2 regions of the Allobacillus sp. SKP2-8 genome follow, and region 1 is predicted to be linked to the other one. Evidence: riboswitches for the same ligand, from Rfam matches in the RefSeq annotation. Region 1 holds a riboswitch; the other holds the start of a gene.
What was found. A riboswitch is a leader RNA that binds a small molecule or an ion and turns the genes downstream of it on or off. The one in region 1 is predicted to bind S-adenosylmethionine.

Region 1 (3,864 bases):
CAGAAGATGTGAAAATGATATTGGATATAATCTGAAACGCTTTTGGAAGGGAATAGATGATTAAAACTAATCCGACCATCTTCATAAAAAGATAAAATAATGAGCCAATCTTATCTTCGTCTTTCGCAGACAAATTGTTAAAGGCTAATTCCACAACGGCTTTTCCATCTTTAAGTAGGTAAAACCCAATGATCAAAAGAATTACAGGGTACACGACTTGAAAAATTAGCGAAAAACGATAAGAACTTAAATTCTGATTCGTCATCATATCCGGTTGATTATAAATAGACATAAATTGAAAAACCACCGGAGTAATATGGACTAAGCCCCAAATAATCGTAAGAACCCCGACGATTTTCAATCCAGACTCAAAAAGAGCTTTTGGTGGAACCATTTAAAGACCCCCCTTTTCACTTGGCTTTGTTAAAGTCCGTTGTTAATGATTCAATATCGGTTTCTCCACGATTTATCAGCGGCTTCGCACAGTTTATCGGCGACTCCGCTCGATTTATCGACGGCTTCGCTCGATTTATCGACGGCTTCGCTCGATTTATCGGCGGCTCCGCACAGTTTATCGACGGCTCCGCACAGTTTATCGACGGCTCCGCACAGTTTATCGACGGCTCCGCACAGTTTATCGACGGCTTCGCTCGGTTTATCAGCGAAAAGCTTTCACCCACAGGCAATTAAAAATCAACACTAATCTTTAACAGAGCCTTTGGGCGCCATAACTTTATTTATAATCATCGTACCACAAATCTAAATATTTTGAATTATATTTTACATTACTTAAATTCAAAATGTAATCGAGTGATTTAATAAAAAAACAGCTGCTATACACTATGTATAACAACTGTTTTCAAGAATCTATGATTTAGTTATTTTCAAAGAAACGCTTTAACTCATCTACTTTATCTGTACGTTCCCATGTGAAATCTTCATCTGTTCGTCCAAAGTGTCCGAAAGCTGCTGTTTTCTTATAAATCGGCCGCTTCAGATCAAGCATTTTCGTTATACCTGCAGGGCGCAAATCAAATACTTCTGGAATAACTTCAGCCATCCGTTCTTCAGAGACAGCGCCTGTTCCAAATGTATCAACATTAATGGAAACGGGCTGTGCTACGCCAATTGCATAAGCCAATTGCACTTCACACGTTTCAGCAAGTCCCGCAGCGACGATGTTTTTCGCGACATAGCGCGCAGCATAAGCGGCTGAACGGTCAACTTTCGTCGGATCCTTACCACTGAATGCTCCTCCGCCATGACGAGCATAACCACCGTATGTATCTACGATGATTTTTCTTCCTGTCAACCCGGCATCCCCCTGAGGTCCGCCGATGACAAAGCGTCCTGTTGGATTAATGAAGATTTTTGTCTCATCATCCATTAACTCTTCTGGTACGATCGGTCGAATGACGAATTCCATAATATCATTCTTGATCTGTTCCAATGTAATTTCCGGATGATGTTGTGTAGACAAGACAATCGTATCAATTCGTCCTGGTGTACCATCTTCCTTATACTCAACCGTTACTTGCGTTTTCCCGTCTGGTCGTAAATACGGAATCACTTCCGTTCGACGAACATCGGATAAACGCTTCGACAGCTTATGAGAAAGTGAGATCGGCAGAGGCATTAATTCCTCCGTTTCATTCGTTGCAAAACCGAACATCAAGCCTTGGTCACCTGCACCAATTGCCTCAATGTCTTCATCCGTCATTTGTCCTTCTCTTTTTTCATAAGCAACATCGACTCCAGCAGCAATATCTTCGGATTGCTCATCAATGGAGGTCAATACAGCACATGTCGCATAATCGAAACCATATTTCGCCCGTGTATATCCAATTTCTTTTACTGTATCACGAACGATTGTTGAGATATCAACATATGAAGTCGTTGAAATCTCTCCGGATACTAAAACAAGACCTGTTGAAACCATTGTTTCACATGCTACTCGTGCATCTGGATCTTCTTTTAAAATTTCATCCAAGATGGCATCTGAGATCTGGTCACTGATTTTATCTGGATGGCCTTCTGTAACCGATTCAGATGTGAATAATCTTCGTTTCCTTTCCATATCTATTTCCTCCCAAGAATTATTACGGCACTCTCTCCTGGTCAGACGACAGCATCACTCTTCATACGGCTTGTAATCGAGTGATGTCAGAGACGTAGTTTTAATATCAATTGAAAACGAACGTCTTCAATCCAACAAAAAAACCTTCCCCATTTATCCATGACAAAAGGGAAAGGTGATTATCCGCCTTCCGCTCTTATCGTCCAAGGGACACCTTGCATCAGGTTAGCACCTGTCACAGCTTGTGATGGTTGCCGAGCTTCATCGGGCCTGTTCCCTCCGCTTTCTCTGGATAAGAGTTATTCCGTTTCTGCATTATCATATCGCTAAATAAGGGAACTTGTCAATTTATATTGTCAATGATTAACTAATTCGACTTTACTGAAAACGTGAACGTCCATCTACTGGTGCAGCGCTTGAATCTGCTTAATCGCACGAGCCATTAATTGGTCCGGAATTTCTGAAACATGTACCCACCTGACATCGTGATCTTCATCATTTTGACCGATTTCTGTCTCATCTGTCACGAAAAGATAACGGAAATCATAATGAAAATGGCCTGGTTCGCCTTTTTGTTTATTCGTAGGGATGTAATGAATATTGACATCAAAAGGATACAGCTGTTCTTTATGTACTGAATGAAGACGCACATCGATGCCTGTTTCTTCCTTCACTTCACGAATGGCTGCTTCCTCTGGTGTTTCTCCTGGATCCACATGGCCACCTGGTTGTAACCATCTTTCCAATGATTTATGAAATAACATCAATATATGATCCGGCTTATTCGGATGAAGAACAAATCCGCTACCGGTAATATGTCCCGGTGACACGCTTCGGTCAAATAATTCTTCGCGGTCTTTAATGAAGGAAATAAACGGGATGAGGTTCTCTGCCTCTTCAGGAAATTGAAGCATATACGTTTGGAACTGTCTCAAAGTTTCTTCTTTATTTGTTTTCGTTTCCATTTAAATAACCTACCTTTCAAAAAAATCAGCTTGTAAACTTCTTAATAAAAGCATAACATGTTTACATTAAATACGATATTTCATGATTAAGCGACAGATTTAGAGTATGAAAGATAAAACAATCCATCAAATTTTAATAAAAGGTTGGTAAAGTACCTCTGAATGTTGTTATAATTTAGTCACAATTATTTTCACCATTAGTATGGATTAATATATCTAATGTGTTATACTAATAACCAGATTGAAACAGCACACTTTAACTTAAACGTAAAGGATGATGAATGAATGAGCACAAATACACTTGATTCGCTCGTCTCTCGCTTAACCGATTTAGACGTGAATCATCAAAATCTTTCAGTTGCTGAACTTGTTGAAAAAGTATTGAGCCGTGAGGAAGGCGTCCTGTCTTCTACCGGAGCCATTCGCGCAACAACTGGAACATATACAGGAAGATCACCGAAAGATAAATTTATCGTAAAAGATGAAGAATCCCAAGATCATGTTGAATGGGGAAGTGTCAACCAACCAATCAGCGAAGAAAAGTTCGAAAATCTATTTCATAAAGTTATCGATTACTTGGAAACTCAGAATGAATTATTTACTTTCAAAGGCTTCGCCGGTGCGGATGAAAAATACCGCCTGCCGATCCAAGTCATTACACAATTTGCTTGGCATAACCTATTTGCCAATCGTCTATTTATCCGTCCTTCAAAAGAAGAGCTAGAAAATCATCAGGCTGGATTTACAGTCGTTTCTGCTCCACATTTCAAAGCTGACCCTGAAGTAGACGGTACAAATTCTGAAACATTTATTATTGTTTCA
Region 2 (3,864 bases), on a different contig from region 1:
GGTTCGATATGAATGCCGCCAATATTCACAAAATCATACCCAATATCTTCTTGCTGTGATTCAAAGTAAGGAATGTGTTGAAAGTAGTTTGCATCGAGTGTGCCGTTATCTAAGTCTTCGTTTGGCAATACATACTCTTGGTACGTTTCAATCGTTAGGTCAATTCCTTTTTCTTCAAGAAGCGGTTTTGCTTCCTCTAACACTTCAGCGTGAGGAACGCTTGTTGCACCAACGACAATTTCAGTAGTATCTTCTCCGTTAGAATCACCATTACTTTCTTCATCAGATGATCCACACGCTGCCAATGTCACAATCAATGTAATTCCTAATAAAACCAATAATAATTTTTTCATGTTTTTTAAACTCCCCTTTTATCGTTTATCCATTTTTTTTGCCGTAAAGTCGCCTGCCCATTGAAAAATGAAGACGATGGCGACGATAAAGACGGTACATGCAAAGACAACATCATTATTTCTTCGTTGGAAACCATTCATATAAGCTAAATCACCAAGGCCGCCTGCGCCAATCACTCCTGCGATAGCTGTATAACCGATTAACGCAATTGCTGTAACCGTCAGACCTCCGACTAGTGCTGGTTTTGATTCCTGCAATAAAACCTTAAAAATAATCGTGTGGGTTTTTGCCCCCATTGACTTTGCTGCCTCAATTACCCCTTTATCTACCTCCTTTAAGGCAATTTCAACTAACCGTGCGTAAAACGGTGCCGAACCGATAATCAATGCCGGTAAAGCTGCTTTCGGTCCACGGATGGTATCCATCAAAAAGTCTGTAAATGGAATGAGCAATAAAATTAATATAATGAACGGGATGGCACGGAAAACGTTAACGAACGTCGCTGTGATTCCGTTCACCAACCGGTTGCTCCAAAGATTTCCTCGATCGGTTAAATAAAGAACTAAACCGAGAATAATTCCGAGAATAAAAGTGCCGATTACTGAAATAACCGTCATATATAATGTTTCATACGTTGCTGTCCATAAGTCATCCATGATGACATTTGGGAATAATTCGTTAAGCATTTGTAACCACCTCTACTTCTACACCTGAGTTGCGAATATACTCCATCGATGCTTCAATCACTTTTCGCTCCCCATCCAGTTCAACGAACAATGTACCGTAAGAGCCTTCCTGAGTTTGTGAAATTGATCCTTGCAATATATTCACGTAAACATCGAACTGTTTTGCGACTTCACTGATCAAACTCCGTCTCGCTGTACCGCCGACGAAATGTAGCTTCACCACTTCTTTGCTTTCATCTTCCGTAATGAAATCTTTCAACCGTTCAGGGTCATGTTCAAGCGGTGATAATTGCTGAACAAATCGTTTCGTCGTTTTCTCTTTCGGATTGATGAACACTTCCAACACATCACCGACTTCAACGACTTTCCCTTGCTCCATAACTGCTACGCGATGACAAATTTTTTGAATGACATGCATCTCATGCGTAATTAAGATGATCGTCAATTTCAGTTTTTCATTAATGGATACAAGTAAATCCAAGATATCATCCGTCGTTTCCGGATCGAGGGCGGAAGTTGCTTCATCACAAAGCAGCACTTCGGGATCGTTTGCGAGCGCTCGGGCGATGCCAACACGTTGTTTTTGACCACCGCTTAGCTGTGATGGATAACTGTTTTCTCTTCCTTTTAATCCCACAAGCTCAATCAATTCATTCACTTTTTCTTTGCTATTCTGTTTATCGACACCAGCAATTTCTAAAGGAAATGCAATGTTTTCATAAACGGTACGAGACCAAAGTAGGTTAAAATGCTGAAAGATCATTCCTATTTTTTGTCGTTTTTTCCGCAGATCATTTTTTCCTAATTGGGTCAATGACTGCTGGTCAAGTGTGATTTCTCCACTCGTCGGTTCTTCCAGTCGATTCAACAGACGAACGAACGTACTTTTACCTGCACCAGAATAACCAATCACACCAAAGATTTCACCTTTTTCAATATCTAATGAAACATCATCGACTGCTTGAACCGTTTGATCCTTCGTTTGAAAATGTTTCGAAAGCTTTTTAATCGATATCATGTAACTCCCTCTTTCTTTAGTAAATAAAAAAACCTTCCTGCATAAGAGAACAGAAAGGAATCGGGCCTTCGTTCCCTTATCTTTCAAAGCATCCCCTGCTTTGCTGGAATTAGCACCTGTTGGATGATTTTAAACATCATCCAGTGGTTGCCGGGCTTCATCGGGCCAGTCCCTCCACCTCTCTTGATAAGAGTTTATCTATAAAATTGTTAATTTAACACGTTAAAGCGATACGTTGTTAACACATAAAAAAATCTCCCTTGCAAGAACAAGAAAGAAACGTTTGATCTCTCTCTTATCTTGCCATGCACTCAGCATGAACAGGAATTAGCACCTTTCGAATAAATTCGATGGTTGCCGGGCTTCACAGGGCCGTTCCCTCCGCCACTCTTGATAAGAAATTTTGCTATGCGATTTGTATTAATGTTAATATTAGCATGAAGCGAGTTGGTCGTCAATCTTATTTTTGAAAAAGGGGAAATATAAAATGAAAGCACCTCAGTTTGAATTACCTTACTTAAATGAAGACCGAACATTCTCTCTAGATGAAGTACTCGGCAAAAAAGTCATTGTTCTTACTTTTTGGGTATCTTGGTGTCCAGACTGTGCAAGAGACTTGCCGAAAAAAGAGCAATTTTATAAAACAACGCGTAACGATGAATTAGAAATGATTACGATTAACGTGACTGGTCGTGAGCGGTCAGAGGAAGAAGCGTTGAAATATCAAGAGCAATTTTTAACCCAGCCCGTTTTGAAAGATAACGGTCGTGAAGTATATGACCTTTATGATTGCACTTCCGTCCCAACGACAATCGTCATTGATAAGAATGGTGAAGTGGTCGGTCGATTCGGTGATCAAGCTGACTTTGTGGAGATTTTGCAGGTAATCAGTAAAGCATTGGCATAAGCGTTTCTAAATGAGGCTGGGACAATATCTTTAAAGTTGACTCAGATACGAACATTCTAATTTAGTAATGCGGAAATACCCGCTTCGGAAATATACTCCGCTTTTCGCGGGCAGCTGTTGAGCCTCCTCGTGCTTCGCACTGCGGGGTCTCACCTAGGCTTTTGCTCCCGACGCCCAGGACGGGCTAGTGTCAACGTTGGCCACAGGACGTGGCCGCATTTAGTTGACCGCAGAAGTCTCCGTATATTTCCTACGCTAAGTTAGATTAATATTCGTGCTTCTAAGTTTATAACTTTGTCACAGCCTATTTTTATGGAAAGATCGAACTTAACGGAGGATTTATCGGCGGCTTCTACTCATTATTCAACGGCTTCATGACGTTTTTCAACGGGTTCGCATATTTTATCGACGGCTTTTACCGATTTTTCAACGGCTTCTCATGTTTTTTCGGCGGCTTCACTGCATTTTTCAACGGCTTCATGACGTTTATCAACGGCTTTCCATTTTCTTGCCTTCCATAAAAAATACCGAACGCAAGGAGTATCCTTCGTTCGGCATGTCAGATGTATAAGTATAATTATATTTTATTTTTCTCCGTGACCAAGTAGGGTCCAAGTTCTTTTAATAAATATGGCACAGAGTGAAATGTATAGATTCGATCGACTGGCTTGCCGTCTTTAAACACCATTAAACATGGAACACTCATAATATTGTACTGTTGTAGAAAATCTGGTGCAGTCAGTCCATTTAGTTCATAAAATTTACTGTCTTCCAGTGTGTCTTCTATATAAAGAAGCATTCGTTTTGCCACTTTACATGTACCGCAGAAGGGACTATTGATAAATAATATATGATACTGCTTTTTCTTTACTAGAAATTGCGCATTCTTTTCGTTAATT

Region 2: it holds a riboswitch for S-adenosylmethionine, as region 1 does, so the genes downstream of both, FPQ10_RS08420 (methionine ABC transporter ATP-binding protein) here and metK (methionine adenosyltransferase) in region 1, are expected to answer to the same signal.

The regions. Positions count from the first base shown of each region.
Region 1 covers NZ_VMHF01000014.1:1,664-5,527, forward strand. Annotated here, with positions in the region: gene FPQ10_RS10140 (hypothetical protein) at 1-394, opposite strand, end outside; gene FPQ10_RS10145 (hypothetical protein) at 385-690, shown strand; gene metK (methionine adenosyltransferase) at 875-2,077, opposite strand; SAM riboswitch class I at 2,271-2,376, opposite strand; gene FPQ10_RS13455 (NUDIX hydrolase) at 2,479-3,042, opposite strand; gene pckA (phosphoenolpyruvate carboxykinase (ATP)) at 3,328-3,864, shown strand, end outside.
Region 2 covers NZ_VMHF01000009.1:23,135-26,998, forward strand. Annotated here, with positions in the region: gene FPQ10_RS08410 (MetQ/NlpA family ABC transporter substrate-binding protein) at 1-353, opposite strand, end outside; gene FPQ10_RS08415 (methionine ABC transporter permease) at 372-1,040, opposite strand; gene FPQ10_RS08420 (methionine ABC transporter ATP-binding protein) at 1,033-2,058, opposite strand; SAM riboswitch class I at 2,132-2,251, opposite strand; SAM riboswitch class I at 2,351-2,458, opposite strand; gene FPQ10_RS08425 (TlpA family protein disulfide reductase) at 2,546-2,965, shown strand; gene FPQ10_RS08430 (thioredoxin family protein) at 3,543-3,864, opposite strand, start outside.